One region of the Paraburkholderia sp. 22099 genome, then DNA from elsewhere that is predicted to be linked to it. Evidence: riboswitches for the same ligand, from Rfam matches in the RefSeq annotation. Region 1 holds a riboswitch; each other region holds the start of a gene.

Region 1 (3,409 bases):
TTGTTCGCGGGCAGCCGCGCGCGCGTGATGCCTTGCGCGACCATGCCGGCATCGCAGAGAATCGGCGCGCCTTGCGCGAGCGCCGTGCGGCCCGCGGTGCCCGCGCCTGCGGAAAATTGCAGGGCGTCGACGATATCCACCATGCCGCACGCGTGAATCACGCGCACCGCGAGTTTTTCCAGGTCCGCGGGGATGCGCGATAAATCGGCTTCCGCGCGGATCGTCGCGAAGGATTGGCGATAGATCTCCTGACCGTCGCGAATGTAATCAAGCATCTATGGGCTCCGGGCCAGGTGGTCGAGCAGGTCGGCGGCCTGGTCGATCGTCAGTTGGCGCGCGACGCACTGGCCGAAATCCGAGTGGCCGTCGTCGCGTCGATAAAGGTCGTAAGTGCCGGGCGACACAGCCAGCAGTGTGTACGGCGCACGATGCGCGGCGGCGCACGAGCGCGGGCAGCCGCTCAGATGGACCTCGACGTTCTCGGGCAAGCGCGCGGCGAGCCGCAGTGCGTCGGCCTTGGTGTCGGCGAGGCTTTTCGCGCAGCCTGGCGAGCCCGCGCAGGCGATCAGACGCGTGATGGCTTGCGTGGCATCGCAGGCGAGGCCCAGCGTGTTCAGTGCGGTCAGCACGGCTGGCACGGCGTGCGCCGCGATGTCGGTCAGCAGCACGCTTTGCCACGGCGTGACGTGCAGCGTGCCGTTGCCTTGCTGTCGTGCGAGCGCGGCGAGGGCATGCAGGGTGGCGGCGTCGAGGCGGCCTAGCGGCGGCTGGCCGCCTACGTGCCAGGTCTCCGTCGTGCGTTGGGCGTGCGCGCCGAGACGACGCGCGGCATCGGCCGGTGTCGCGCGATGCCAGGACGCGAGCGACGCGTCGCGTGACAGCGGGAAATCGACATACGTTTGCGCGCGCTGCAATACGGCGTCGACGGAACGCGCGGCGAGCAGGTGACGCATGCGCGTGGCGTCGGCGGCGGCGAGGTCGAGAAACGAGTGCAGCAGCGCGCGGACAAGCGCAGGGACTTGCGATGACGACACGGCGGCTAATGCGCCTGCGTCGTCCACGCGACGAGCTTGTGTCGAGTCATCGCAACCGGCAGCCGGGTTTTGCGGTAACGCCACCGCTGGCGGGCAACCCGCAAGACCGAACACGAACCGCACACCGTCACGAACTTGCGACGCCGCGAGCCACACGTCATGCGGATGATCGAGCCTCGCCAGGCGCTCGCCGCCATCCACCAGCAGCGCGAATTTCGGCGACAACGCCGCGAAGCGCGCTTCGCCTTGCAGCAGCGCCAGCAGTTCGGCGCACAGCGGCCTCGTGTCGAACAAGGCGAAGGGATCGCGCCCGGCGGCGGGGCTGATCATCACGTTGCGCACGTCGTCGGCGGCCGCCGCGCGGAGCGAGTTGGAAGCCGGCGCGGCGCGCTTCGCCATCGCATCCGAACCAGCCGCCGCGTCGGGCGCCGCTCCATCGGGCCCAAGCCCCGCCGCCACCAACGCCGCGCTCAACGCCGCTGCCTCGCCGCCACGCACGCCGCGCACCTGCAGGTTCGCGCGATTGGTCAACTCGATCACGCCGGCCGCATGCCGCGCGCTCGCCTCGGCAATCGCCTCGGCCTGCGCGGCGCTCAACTCGCCGCCAGGCAGCTTGATCCGGCAGATGCCGCCGTCGCGCGCGGCGACGATGCGCAGCAGCCCCGGACACGCCGAGGGCCGTGGCGCTGGGGCCGCGTCGGGCAAAACGGTGGAGGGCGAAACTTGATTCAAGACGGACACCGGGTTTAGCGTCGCGCGAAAGCCCGAGCAAGCCGTGAGGCGGGCATTGCTGCGGCATCGGTACACCCCGCCCGATGCAGGCTGGCACGAACAGTCTCGCCGGCAGGTCTCCTGGCTGGCAGGTCATGGTCCGCCGCTGCCTTCCCGGTGAAACCAGTGGCGCGGAGCGCAAACGGACTCGCTGCATACAGTTGCGGGGGCAGCCACAGTGGCACTGTGTTCCCTCTTCGGCCCCGAAGGGCACCGGCGGCTGTATTATGCCTTTTTTCGGACAGCACAACGAGGCTGGACGCTTTGACCGGCGTGGCACAGCGCATGATTTGAAGACACAGAATGAGGATGGATGCATGCCTGCGTGGCTGACGGTGGTGGGCATGGGCGATGACGGCTTCGCCGGTTTGGGACGGCCCGCGCGGCGTGCGTTGCTGGAGGCGTCGGTGATTTACGGCGGCGAGCGTCATCTGGCGATGCTGCCCGCGCGCCTCGCCGCGCGCCGCGCGGCATGGCCGCGGCCGTTCGATCTCGCGCCGTTGCTGGCCGAGCGCGGCGCTTCCGTATGCGTGCTGGCGAGCGGCGATCCGATGCTGTTCGGCGTCGGCGCGACGCTCGCGCGGCAGTTGCCGGCCGGCGAGTTGCGGGTGCTGCCCGCGCCGTCGTCGCTGTCGCTGGCGGCGGCGCGGCTCGGCTGGCCGTTGCAGGAGGTCGCGACCGTGTCGCTGGTGGGGCGGCCGCTGCCCGCGCTGAACGCGCATTTGCACGACGGCGCGCGCGTCTTCGTGTTGAGCGCCGATGGGCGCACGCCCGCGGCGTTGGCCGAACTGCTGAATGCGCGCGGCTTCGGCGCGACCCGCATGATCGTGCTGGAACATCTGGGCGGCGAGCTGGAACGTCGCATCGACGGCCGCGCCGATCAGTGGTCCGCTCCCGATGTCGCCGCGTTGAATCTGATCGCGCTCGAATGCCGCGCGACCGAAGGCGCGCCGCGTCTGCCGCTGACCTGCGGCTTACCCGACGACGCTTTCCGCCACGACGGCCAGTTGACCAAGCGCGACGTGCGCGCGATCACATTGGCGCGCCTCGCGCCGACGCCCGGCGAATTGCTGTGGGACGTGGGCGCGGGCAGCGGCTCGATCGGCATCGAATGGATGCGCGCGCATCCGACCTGCCGCGCGATCGCGATTGAAGGGCACGCGGAGCGGCAGCGTTTCATCGAGCACAATCGCGATGCGCTGGGCGTGCCGGGTCTGCAACTCGTGGCCGGGCGCGCACCCGAAGCGCTGCAAGGGCTGCCGGCGCCGGACGCCGTGTTCATCGGCGGCGGCGCGACGGCGGCGGGCGTGCTGGAGACGTGCTGGGCGCGTCTGCGCGACGGCGGCCGGCTGGTCGCCAACGCGGTCACCTTGCAAGGCGAGGCGGCGCTCGCGGCCTGGCGCGAGCAACATGGCGGCACGCTCACACGCATCGCGCTGGCCGACGCGCAACCGCTCGGCGGCTTCGATACGTGGCGCCAGGCGTTGCCGATCACGTTGCTGGACGTGACGAAGGCCGCGCGTGAAACCGATACGGCCGCCATCGCGACGTCATCCGAATCACGGCGACAACCGTAATGCGCGAAGAAACGCCCGAACAACCCG
Region 2 (3,409 bases), on a different contig from region 1:
AGCAAATCGGTTTTGTTCAGAATCACCAGATCGGCCGCGGACAACTGATCCTCGAACAGTTCGTGCAGCGGCGATTCGTGATCGAGATTCGGATCGGCCTTGCGTTGCGCATCCACGGCGGCCGGGTTGTCGGCGAACTGGCCGCTCGCGGCGGCGGGGCCGTCCACTACGGTGACCACCGCATCCACGGTGAAGCTGTTCTTGATCTGCGGCCAGTTGAACGCCTGCACCAGCGGCTTGGGCAAGGCGAGGCCCGACGTTTCGATCAGCACGTGATCGATCTGCTCGCGGCGCTCGACGAGTTTTTCCATCACCGGAAAAAATTCTTCCTGCACGGTGCAGCACAGGCAACCGTTCGCCAGTTCATACAGTTGCCCTTCGGTTTCGACGCCGTTTTCGTCGCAACCGATTCCGCAGCCCTTGAGGATTTCCCCGTCGATGCCGAGCTCGCCGAACTCGTTGACGATCACCGCAATGCGCTTGCCGCCCGCATGCCGAAGAATGTGCCGAAGCAGCGTGGTCTTGCCGCTGCCGAGAAAGCCCGTGACGATGGTGACGGGGATCTTGCGCATTTGAGTTTGCATCGTGAGGTCCATTCGATCGACGGCGTTGCTGCAACAGGGAAAGACAGCAAGCGGGGTGAGGTCATGAACGCATGCCGCATCCCCGCGGCGTTCGTCCTGCGTGCTCTGGCCGGTATCCGGGCTGGCGAAAGCGCCGCTTCCCCTTCCCGTGCGAGTGATTTCTCGCCCAGTGGTTGTATGCCGACGCGGCCTTGCGCGTGGACATCGAAGCCGGCTCCGCGGTACGTGACGTACCGCATTTCGCTTACCGTTGCGGGGGCAGCACAGGTTGACCCGGTCCTTGAAGGCGGGCGCCCTGTTTCCCGTTTAACTGCATGCGCAGGAGCGCGCACACGAGCACCAAAGTGCGTGCGAGTGTAGGCCCGCGACCCGGCGCAGTCAAGAAAACGCGAGGACGGAGGCGCTTATCGGATGGGGCGTCATGTGCTATCGTAAGCGCGCGTTTGGTGCCCGCACATGCATTCGCGTGTGCAGTTAAACGGGAAACAGGCCGCGCTTGCCGCGCTCAACCTGTGCTGTCCCCGCAACGGTAAGCGACCTGCGGCGCTCGATGGGTTTTATAGCGCCGCGCATGCGTTTTCGATGCCACTGTCCGACGAATGCGGACGGGAAGGCAAAGCGCATGAGGCCGCCAGCCCGGATACCGGCCAGACGCGGAGGCAGCGAACGTCACGCTGCCGGCCGCCGGAATCCGCGAGGGACGGATGTGATGGCGCTGAAGCACGGCGTGGTCCCCGCTTGCATGTATCTTGGTGAAGCGGCGCATTACGTCATGCCTGATATCCGTAGCACCGCATGAGTTCTTCCCTTTCCGCCGGCTCGCACGCCCTCCTGGCGCTTCGGCCCTTCCCGTCCGTCACGACATGGCGCGCGCCATGCATGCCGCGATGAGCCGCGCGTGGCTGATCGGCGCGGGCCCCGGCGACGTCGAACTGATGACGCTCAAGGCAACCCGCGCGCTCGCGCAAGCCGACGTGGTGCTGGTCGACGATCTGGTGAATCCCGACGTATTGCAGTTCGCGCGCGCCGACGCGCTGGTGATTTACGTCGGCAAGCGCGGCGGACATCCGTCCACGCCGCAGGCCGGCATCGTCGCACAGATGCTCGCGCATCTGCGGGCCGGGCGCAGCGTCGCGCGTTTGAAAGGCGGCGATCCGTTCGTGTTCGGGCGCGGCGGCGAGGAATTGCAGGCGCTGCAAGCAGCGGGCATCGACGCGGACGTGATCAACGGCATCACGGCGGGCATCGCGGCGCCCGCGGCGATCGGCATTCCGGTCACGCATCGCGATCATGCGCAAGGCGTGGTATTCGTCACCGGACATAGCGCCGGCAGCGGCGAGCCCGATTGGGCCGCGCTCGTCGCCACGCGCATGACGCTGGTGATCTACATGGGCATGCGGCGCTTGAGCGATATCGTCGCGGCGTTGCTCGCGGCCGGCATGAACGCTGATACGCCGTGCGCCGCGATCGAATCGGCCACGCGGCCCGAGCAACGGCATGCGCTGGCGCGGCTCGGGGAGTTCGCCGATACGGTGTCTCGCGCCGGGCTCGGCTCGCCGGCGATCGTGGTGATCGGCGGCGTCGCGTCGCTGGCTTTGGCGCGGCGCGCGCCCATGAAAACGCTGAGCGTCGGCGTCGGTTGCCGGTTGCACACCTCGGCCGTGCAGATCGAAACGGCCGTGCGTGCCGCGCTCGGGTCGCATACGTTCGACGAAATCAGCACGATCGCCTCGATCGACAGCAAAACCCACGAAGCAGGCCTGCTCGAATTCTGCGCACGCCACGCGTTGCCGATCGCACTCTTCAGCCCCGAGCAGATCGCGGCGATACCTGTAGACGAGCCTTCGGCGGTTGCACGCGAGCATCTCGGCGTGGACGGCGTTTGCGAGCCGTGCGCGCTGCTCGGCGCGGCTAACGTGTCGGCCGGGTCCGCTGCATCGGCTGCGTCGGCTGCGTCGGCTGCGTCGGCTGCGTCGGCTGCGTCGGCTGCGTCGGCTGCGTCGGCTGCGTCGGCTGCGTCGGCTGCGTCGGCTGCGTCGGCTGCGTCGGCTGCGTCGGCTGTACCCAACGCCCAACTCCTCGTCCGCAAGACCGCGCATGCCGGCGTGACCGTGGCGATTGCCTCGATCATCGCCCGGACCGAACACGAACCGACAACCCACGACACCGAGAAACAGGACCTTCCATGAAAACCGATCCCGAATCGCATCAACGCATGACCGAACGCCGGCGCGAAGGCCACGAGAAAAAACAGGCCAACGCCACCGTCGAAAAGGGCTTGCTGATCGTCAACACCGGCACCGGCAAGGGCAAGACCACGGCCGCGTTCGGCATGGCCGTGCGCGTGCTCGGACACGGCATGCGCCTCGGCGTCGTGCAGTTCATCAAGGGCGCATTGCACACGTCGGAGCGCGATTTTCTCGGCGCGATCGCCAATTGCGATTTCGTCACGATGGGCGATGGCTACACCTGGAACACGCAGAACCGCGACGCCGACATCGCCACCGCCCGCAAGGGCTGGGACGAAGCGCGCCGGATGATCGAGAGCGGCGACTACCAGATGGTGATCCTCGACGAGCTGAACACCGTGCTGAAGTACGAATACCTGCCGCTCGACGAGGTGCTGTCCGTGATCAACGCTCGCCCGCCGATGCTGCACGTGGTGGTGACCGGCCGTCACGCGCCGGATGCGTTGATCGAGGCCGCCGATCTCGTCACCGAGATGCGCATCGTCAAGCATCCGTACCGCGAGCAAGGCGTGAAAGCGCAGCGCGGCGTGGAGTTCTGAGCGATGAGCGCGAGCCCCGATAAGAGCGCTTCGGAGG
Region 3 (3,409 bases), on a different contig from region 1:
CGTCGCCGACCTGCATCATGTCGCGCATGAAATTGCGCGCCTGATAGTTGCGCACGCCGGTCCACGGCAGCGTGCGGTGCGGTGCGTGGGCGAGATGGTCGATGCTTGCTTCGTCCGGTTCGGACTTCATTAGCCAGTAGCGCATGAATCGAATTGGAACGTTAAGGGTTTGAAGATGCGGAAGAAAATCGAGGCCCAAAGAAAAACGGCACCGAACCGAAGTCCGATGCCGTTCCAAATAAGGTCCCCGCCTTAGCCGCTAGGCCGGCATCCTGAACCGGGGGTTCAGAATTGGTCGCAGTTAGCAACACTTCGGGTACATCAGACAGAGTGACGCGCACGCCCGTGCTACAAATTTCCGCAACCGTGCACATGGCATTGGTTCAAGGAATATATGACCTTGGCGAACCAGGCAGGGAAGCTAAACCGATGAAACTAAAACGATGGAATTCAAACGTTTGCCGAGTCTTGTTGACTACCGCTCATGCACTTCGCTTGAATCCGCAGCCAATCTCGCGACCGGCCACTAGATAATTATTGCATGCTGTACTGCTCGATCACAGTACCCAGTTGCTCGTTCATTTGATGCATTGTACGCCGGATTTCCTCAGCGGGAAATGCTTCTCCGTGCCGCACGCTGCTTTGCAGCTTAAGCAGTTCCGATGCCAGCGACAGCGCAGCCATGACGGCAATGCGATCCGTGCCGCGCACGTTGCTGTTATTGCGGATCTTCGACATTTCGGCGTCGACACGCGCGACCGCTTCAAGCAGTGCGCCTTCTGTTTCAGCCGAGCAGGCGAGACGATAGGGCACGCCGAGAATCGACACTTCGATCTGCTTCGTGGTCATGCGTTTTCTCCGTGGCGGGTCACGTCGCTCCCGGTTTCGGCTTGATGCTGAGCGGGCTCGAGCAGATCGAGCTGGTTGTCCGGCTCATTGTGCGCGCGTGCCCGCGGCAGTTTCTCGAGAATCGCATTCAGCCGCACCTGGGCGTCGTCGATCTTGGCCGACAGTGCGTCGCGTTCCGCTTGCAGCGCATCGCGTTCCTCGCGAAGCATTGCAAGTTCCGTGCGCGTGGCTTCGACTTCGGCGCGTGATTGGGCGAGCTGCTCTTCGAGCGCGAGGCGCGCTTCGTTGTGGCGCTGGCTGATCGCGATCAGCTTGCCGATGTTCTGTGAAAGTGTTTCGAGTTCGGTGAGCATGTGCTGCGTCCTCTAAAGACATCGCATTTTAGCGCGGAATATCGCGGGTTCCGACATTTGTCTCGTTTCGAGACGTAACAACCTCGCTTTATGCAGGCATTGATCGACCATATGATGAAAAAGTACTCGCGCATCGGACAATAACCCGCACTTAACCGAACAGATCGCGCAACGATCAACGATTCTTGACGGGCTCCGGGGCCGCTCCTAAACTGGCCGCACTCTGGTGCCCGCGCGCGCTTTCACAGTGCGCGCAGTTAAACGGGAAGCAGGGCGCGTCGTTCGCCAGAACGCGCGAACCTGCGCTGCCCCCGCAACGGTAAGCGACCGCATTCATCATGCAGGTCGGTCCTGATCGCGTGTTCGAAGCTGAACGTGCGAGTGTGCCACTGCGCGTCACGCGTGGGAAGGCGGGATCGATGTGTCGCCAGCCCGGATACCGGCCAGAGGGAGAGGAACGTCCGCGAAAACGTTGAAAAGCGCGGGCGCCTCGTTACGCATCGGCCTGCGGGGAAGCGGGCCGCGCACGTTACCCACAGGAATGTCATCCCATGCTGTCCCCCATCGCTCGCGCGGCGTGGCTCGTTTTTGCGGGCGTGCCGCTCGTCGTGCACGCTCAGGCCGCTGCTGTTTCCACCTCTTCCGGTGCGTCTTCTTCCACCTCGTCCGCGGCTGCAGGTTCATCGCCCATCGTGTTGTCGCCGGTGGTCGTCACGGCGGGGCGTGGCCCGCAAGCGCTCGCCGACGCGATTCCGCCGACGGCGCTGTTCGATCAGCAGGACATCGCCGACAGCACCGCGACCGACTTGCCCGGCCTGCTGCAACTTGCCCCCGGCGCGCAAATCTCGCGTACAGGTGGTCCTGGTTCGACCACGAGTCTGTTTTTGCGTGGCGCGTCGTCGACGCAATCGCTGGTGCTGATCGACGGCGTGCGGGTCGACTCGGTGAGCCTCGGTACATCGCAACTCGCGCAGATCCCGCTCGACCAGATCGATCACGTTGAAGTGGTGAACGGCAACGTGTCCGCGCTATACGGTTCGGGCGCGATCGGCGGCGTGGTGCAGGTGTTCACGAAAGACGGCGGCGACCATCCGCCGCGTTTCAACTTTTCGGTGGACTACGGCAGCTATCACACGCAGACGCAGCAGGCCGGCGTGAACGGCGCATTGGATAAGGACGGCGCCACCACCTTCAACCTGTCGCTCGCCCGTTCGAAGGACGACGGCTTCTCGTCGCTGAATCCGCGCGAGGCGCCGCAAGCCAATCCGAACGCAAACGGCTATCTGAACGAAAGCATTTCGGCTTCGCTGCGTCACAGGTTCAACGACCAATGGAACGCGGGCGTCACGTATTTCCAGTCGAACGGCAACAACAGTTACGACAACGCGTATGGCGTGCCGACCGATTCAAACAATCTGTATAGCAAGGTGCGTCAGATGTCGGTGTTCGCGAACGGCAAGCTGACCGATTGGTGGACCACGCACTTCATCGTCTCCGAAGGCGACGACCGCAGCGTGTCGAAGACCAACGGCATCTATAACGGCCGCTTCGATACCGACAATCGCCAGTACACGTGGCAGAACGATTTCGCGTTCGCCGCGCAGCAGAAGTTGCAGGTGGGCTATGAGCATCTCGATCAAAGCCTCGACTCGGATACGTTCGCGGCACCGGATCGTCATGTGGATTCGGGTTTCGTCGGCTATACGGGGCGCTTTGGGCGCAACAAGATTCAGGCCAATGTGCGGCGCGACCAGTATTCCGATTTCGGCGGAGCGAACAGTTACTATCTCGGCTACGGTTTCGACATCACCGGCCATTGGAAGGCGACTGCAAGCTATTCGGATTCGTTTCGCGCGCCGAGCTTCGACGATCTGTACTATCCGTACAGCGGCAACGCGTCGATTCAGCCGGAGCGCAGTCATTCGATCGAGGCCGCGTTGCAGTACGCGTCGAACGCGCTCGGCGTGATGCGCCTGAGCGCGTTCCAGACGCGCTATTCGAATCTGATCGATTATCAGCAGGTGACGCCCGGCATCTATCTGGCCGAGAACGTCGGGCATGCGAAGGTGCAGGGACTCGAAGGATCGTGGAGCGGCCATGTCGGCAAGACGGACGTGCGTGCGTCGTTGACGCTGCAAAATCCCGTCGACCTCGACAAAGATGCCGACCTTCTGCGGCGCGCGCGGCGTTTTGGATCGCTCGCGGTG
Region 4 (3,409 bases), on a different contig from region 1:
CTGCTGTGCTGTTTGCATTGGGCGCGGGTGTTGAGTGATTCTGCTCGGCGCGGGGTGTCGGGTGAAGTGGCGCTCAATGCCGCGAATGTGCGCGCGGCGCATGTGGAATCGATCGTGGCGCGGCTTGATTCGTTGATCGCGCGTTATAGCGGTGCGGCTACTGGTTCTGTGGACGGCGGGTTGGATGAGCGCGTGTCGGTATTGCCGGTTTTCGATTTGGAGGCGGCGGCTCAGGCGCCAGTGCTTGCGCAACTCGATGGCGCCGTTGCGCAATTGTTTGAGCGGCTGACCCAGCCGGTCGGGGAAAGGCGCGGGGTGTTCGATTGGGTGTTACGGGTTGGGGCGCGTAGGGCGTACGCTGTGGCGTCGAACAGCCCTCGAAGCCCTGGCGACTAGTTCAGCGAAGCTGCGAGGACGGTGGTAACCAGTTGGCCCACACAGGCAATAAAAAGCCCGCACGAGGCGGGCTACAGGCATACGTCAACCGGGGCGACGGAGCCCACACTTTTCACCAACAGAAAACCATCAAACGGACTTCACCGCCGCCCGCCCCGCGCCTACCCGCGTCAATCCGCTGTGCTCCACCAGCGCGCCGAACAGCAGTCCGATCGTCGTCCACATGATCACCTGCATGCCGATCGCCGCGACGCGGAACTTCCACAGCAGCACGGCCGGGAAAGCCGCCGGCACTTCGTTGATCGTCGGCATCGACAATTGCACGGCAGCGATGATCGCGACGAACACCACGCCGCCCACGATCGAGCCATTCCACGCGCCCAGTTTCATTACCGCGCGACGCCGCACCTTCAGCGAAAACACCATCGCGGTCAGCGAGATCGCGATCATCAGGAAGAACAAGCCGGTGCGCGTTCCGATCGTGTCGGGGTCGCCCACCGCCGGCGGATTCGCGGGGTACTTGATGTTCGGGACGATCACCAGCGCGATGAACGCGCCGAGCGCAAGCCATGCCGACAACGCACGCGCGCTCAATGCGCCCACCCGTCCATAGGCGTAGGCGAATACGAGCGCGAACAATCCGCCGAACGCCGCGCCATACGTGACCACGCCGGTCAACAGCCCCAGGCCCGCCTGCGTATCGCGGCTAACGAGGTCTTCGTGTTCATGCGCCTCGCCGCCCTCGGCCGCGGCCGCGGCCTTTTCCTCGAAGGAAATCGCCTGATCGACCTGCGGCTCGCCCGCGAGCCGGGCGAAGCCGAACGTGAGCAGTCCCGCGGCGATGCCTGCGAGCATCCCGCGCAATAACAACTTACCAACCATGTCGAACTCCGTTAGTGGCAGGGAAAGCCGAGCAGATGGCGACCGTCGTGCACGAACTCATGCACGTACATGCCGGGCACCAGCGACGTGGCGCCCTGTTCCGCCCCAACGAAGTAAAGCGCGAGCAACAGCAGCAGGCCGCCGAACACGACCCAAGGCAACAACTCGCGCAGCGGAATCGGCGTGGGTTGAGCGGCGGGCGGGTTCGCGGGATCGAAAACAGCTTCGGTCATGATGGACATCTCCTGGGGGTAGCGCGCCCCGATAGTCGATTGCAAAGGAAGGCTGCGAAGCTCAGGTCTGGCTTTCGGCTCGTGATGCCGATTACAGTGGCGCGACCGCGCCGGGCTCTCACCGGCTTCCGCACTTCGCAGTGCCGCTATTCTACGCGCTAAACTCCGGCACTCGGTAGCGCAACGCGTCCATGCGGGCGTTCCGCCTTGGCGTACCTCTATGGAAGTCATCGAATGGACACAAGGCTGTTACTGGTCAGCCACGCATCGACCCCCGCCATGCGCGCGGGCCGCTTTCCCGCCGACGATCCGCTCGACGCTCGCGGCCTCGCCGAAGCCCAGGCCGCACGCCAGCGCCTGGCGATTGCCGACGCCGCCGCAGTCTTCGTCAGCCCCGCAGTTCGCGCGCGCGATACGGCGCTGGCGTTGGGCCTCGCCGCAACGGTCCACACAGCATTGGCGGAGATCGACTACGGCGGTTGGCAGGGACGCCGCCTCGCCGATCTCGCGAATGAAGCGCCGCAGCACCTCGCTGCCTGGCTGCGCGATCCCGACTTCGCGGCGCACGGCGGCGAGTCGTTCAGTCAACTCGTGAAGCGCCTGGGAGAATGGCTCGATGCGCTGGACGGCGCGATCAGCGAAGGAACGACCGGTACAACAAGCGCCCCGCGTCAAAACCCGCGCAACGTGGTCGCCATTACGCACGCTCCGGTGATTCGCGCGGCGCTCGTTCACGCACTCGGAGCATCGCCCGCCGTATTTCCACGCATCGAAATCGCCCCGCTGTCGGCGGTCGAATTACGGCGTTCATCGCGCGGCTGGACATGGTGGCCCGCGTCGCACTGACAACACCAGCGCGACGCCCGCCGTCGGATTTGAAATCCACGCATATCGGCCCGCTTGCCGCTCATTGACCCGACACCACCAGGCGCAGCCTCGCTGAACCCGCCGGCGCCAGCGTGATTTCGGTCCGCTTACCCGGCGCGCCCAAATAAAAGTGCTGACGTCCCGGCGAATTCTGATCGTGGGTCGCTTCGGGCAGACACGACGCGATATCCGCCGCGACGGCCTGCAGCGCGTCCGCGCTCGACCCGGCGTCATGATGCGGCGTCCACGTGCATTGGTAGCTGCCGCCGCTCGCGGAGCATTGCGCATCGTCGCCGTAAGGTTGCGCGACGCCCTTGCCGTCGTCGGGCGTCAACGAGGCCAGGCCGCCTGGCGCAGCCGCCACGATGCGTTTGAGCGATGCGCACGGACTGGGCGCATCGTCGGCACTCGCGCTGCCGGGCAGCACGGCGCCTAGCGACGCAGCGGCAAACGTGGCGGCGAGGAAACGGGCGGGGTTCATGTCGGCGCGCTCCCTGAAAGCGGTCGAGAGGCTGACAGCACTGTCCGTACCCGTGGCGCTCGGACCGAGGCACGCGAGGGTTGGGCACGCATCTTGCGCGCCCGCCGTACCGGCCCACCAAATGCCGCCACTCAATCGACGTGAATCGCCAAGCCATGTCAACGAAACCTGTCACCGACACGCCGGCCCGCCTTTCATCAGGGATCGAAGGGGTCGACAACATCCTGGGTGGCGGCTTCACGCCCCGCCGCATGTATCTCATCGAGGGCGCGCCCGGCACAGGTAAAACTACCCTAGCCTTGCAGTTTTTACTCAAGGGTGTCGACGAAGGGCAAGCCGGCCTCTACATCACGCTCTCCGAGACCCGTTCCGAACTGATCTCGGTGGCGGACAGCCACGGCTGGGATCTCAGCCGCTTCTCGATTCTCGAATTGCTCTCCGACGAGGGCCTCGACCCGCAATACGAGCAGTCCGTGCTGCACCCGGCCGAAGTCGAACTCGGCGAGACCGTGCGCAACGTCATTCAACAGGTCAATGATGTCAAGCCCAC

Evidence for each region. Region 1 has a riboswitch for cobalamin ahead of cobG (precorrin-3B synthase). Riboswitches for the same ligand answer to the same signal wherever they lie in the genome.
Region 2: another riboswitch for cobalamin. It lies ahead of cobA (uroporphyrinogen-III C-methyltransferase); the one in region 1 lies ahead of cobG (precorrin-3B synthase).
Region 3: another riboswitch for cobalamin. It lies ahead of ACTJLC_RS24185 (TonB-dependent receptor plug domain-containing protein); the one in region 1 lies ahead of cobG (precorrin-3B synthase).
Region 4: another riboswitch for cobalamin. It lies ahead of ACTJLC_RS13555 (CbtB domain-containing protein); the one in region 1 lies ahead of cobG (precorrin-3B synthase).

Annotation. Positions count from the first base shown of each region.
Region 1 is NZ_JBQEPU010000010.1:109,992-113,400, forward strand. Features, by position in the region: gene ACTJLC_RS12195 (precorrin-8X methylmutase) at 1-275, opposite strand, end outside; gene cobG (precorrin-3B synthase) at 276-1,775, opposite strand; cobalamin riboswitch at 1,860-2,038, opposite strand; gene ACTJLC_RS12205 (bifunctional cobalt-precorrin-7 (C(5))-methyltransferase/cobalt-precorrin-6B (C(15))-methyltransferase) at 2,123-3,382, shown strand; gene ACTJLC_RS12210 (cobalt-precorrin-5B (C(1))-methyltransferase) at 3,382-3,409, shown strand, end outside.
Region 2 is NZ_JBQEPU010000038.1:25,631-29,039, reverse strand. Features, by position in the region: gene cobW (cobalamin biosynthesis protein CobW) at 1-584, opposite strand, end outside; cobalamin riboswitch at 675-943, opposite strand; cobalamin riboswitch at 1,012-1,250, shown strand; partial or broken gene cobA (uroporphyrinogen-III C-methyltransferase) at 1,472-2,179, shown strand; gene ACTJLC_RS27510 (cobalamin biosynthesis protein) at 2,198-2,773, shown strand; gene cobO (cob(I)yrinic acid a,c-diamide adenosyltransferase) at 2,770-3,372, shown strand; gene ACTJLC_RS27500 (cobyrinate a,c-diamide synthase) at 3,376-3,409, shown strand, end outside.
Region 3 is NZ_JBQEPU010000029.1:12,267-15,675, forward strand. Features, by position in the region: gene ACTJLC_RS24165 (EVE domain-containing protein) at 1-145, opposite strand, end outside; RNA gene ssrS (6S RNA) at 241-422, opposite strand; gene ACTJLC_RS24175 (cell division protein ZapA) at 535-849, opposite strand; gene ACTJLC_RS24180 (ATPase) at 846-1,202, opposite strand; cobalamin riboswitch at 1,410-1,664, shown strand; gene ACTJLC_RS24185 (TonB-dependent receptor plug domain-containing protein) at 1,754-3,409, shown strand, end outside.
Region 4 is NZ_JBQEPU010000012.1:21,102-24,510, forward strand. Features, by position in the region: gene ACTJLC_RS13545 (FUSC family protein) at 1-396, shown strand, start outside; gene ACTJLC_RS13550 (CbtA family protein) at 526-1,278, opposite strand; gene ACTJLC_RS13555 (CbtB domain-containing protein) at 1,290-1,511, opposite strand; adenosylcobalamin (AdoCbl) riboswitch at 1,531-1,669, opposite strand; gene ACTJLC_RS13560 (histidine phosphatase family protein) at 1,746-2,357, shown strand; gene ACTJLC_RS13565 (hypothetical protein) at 2,419-2,859, opposite strand; gene ACTJLC_RS13570 (ATPase domain-containing protein) at 3,015-3,409, shown strand, end outside.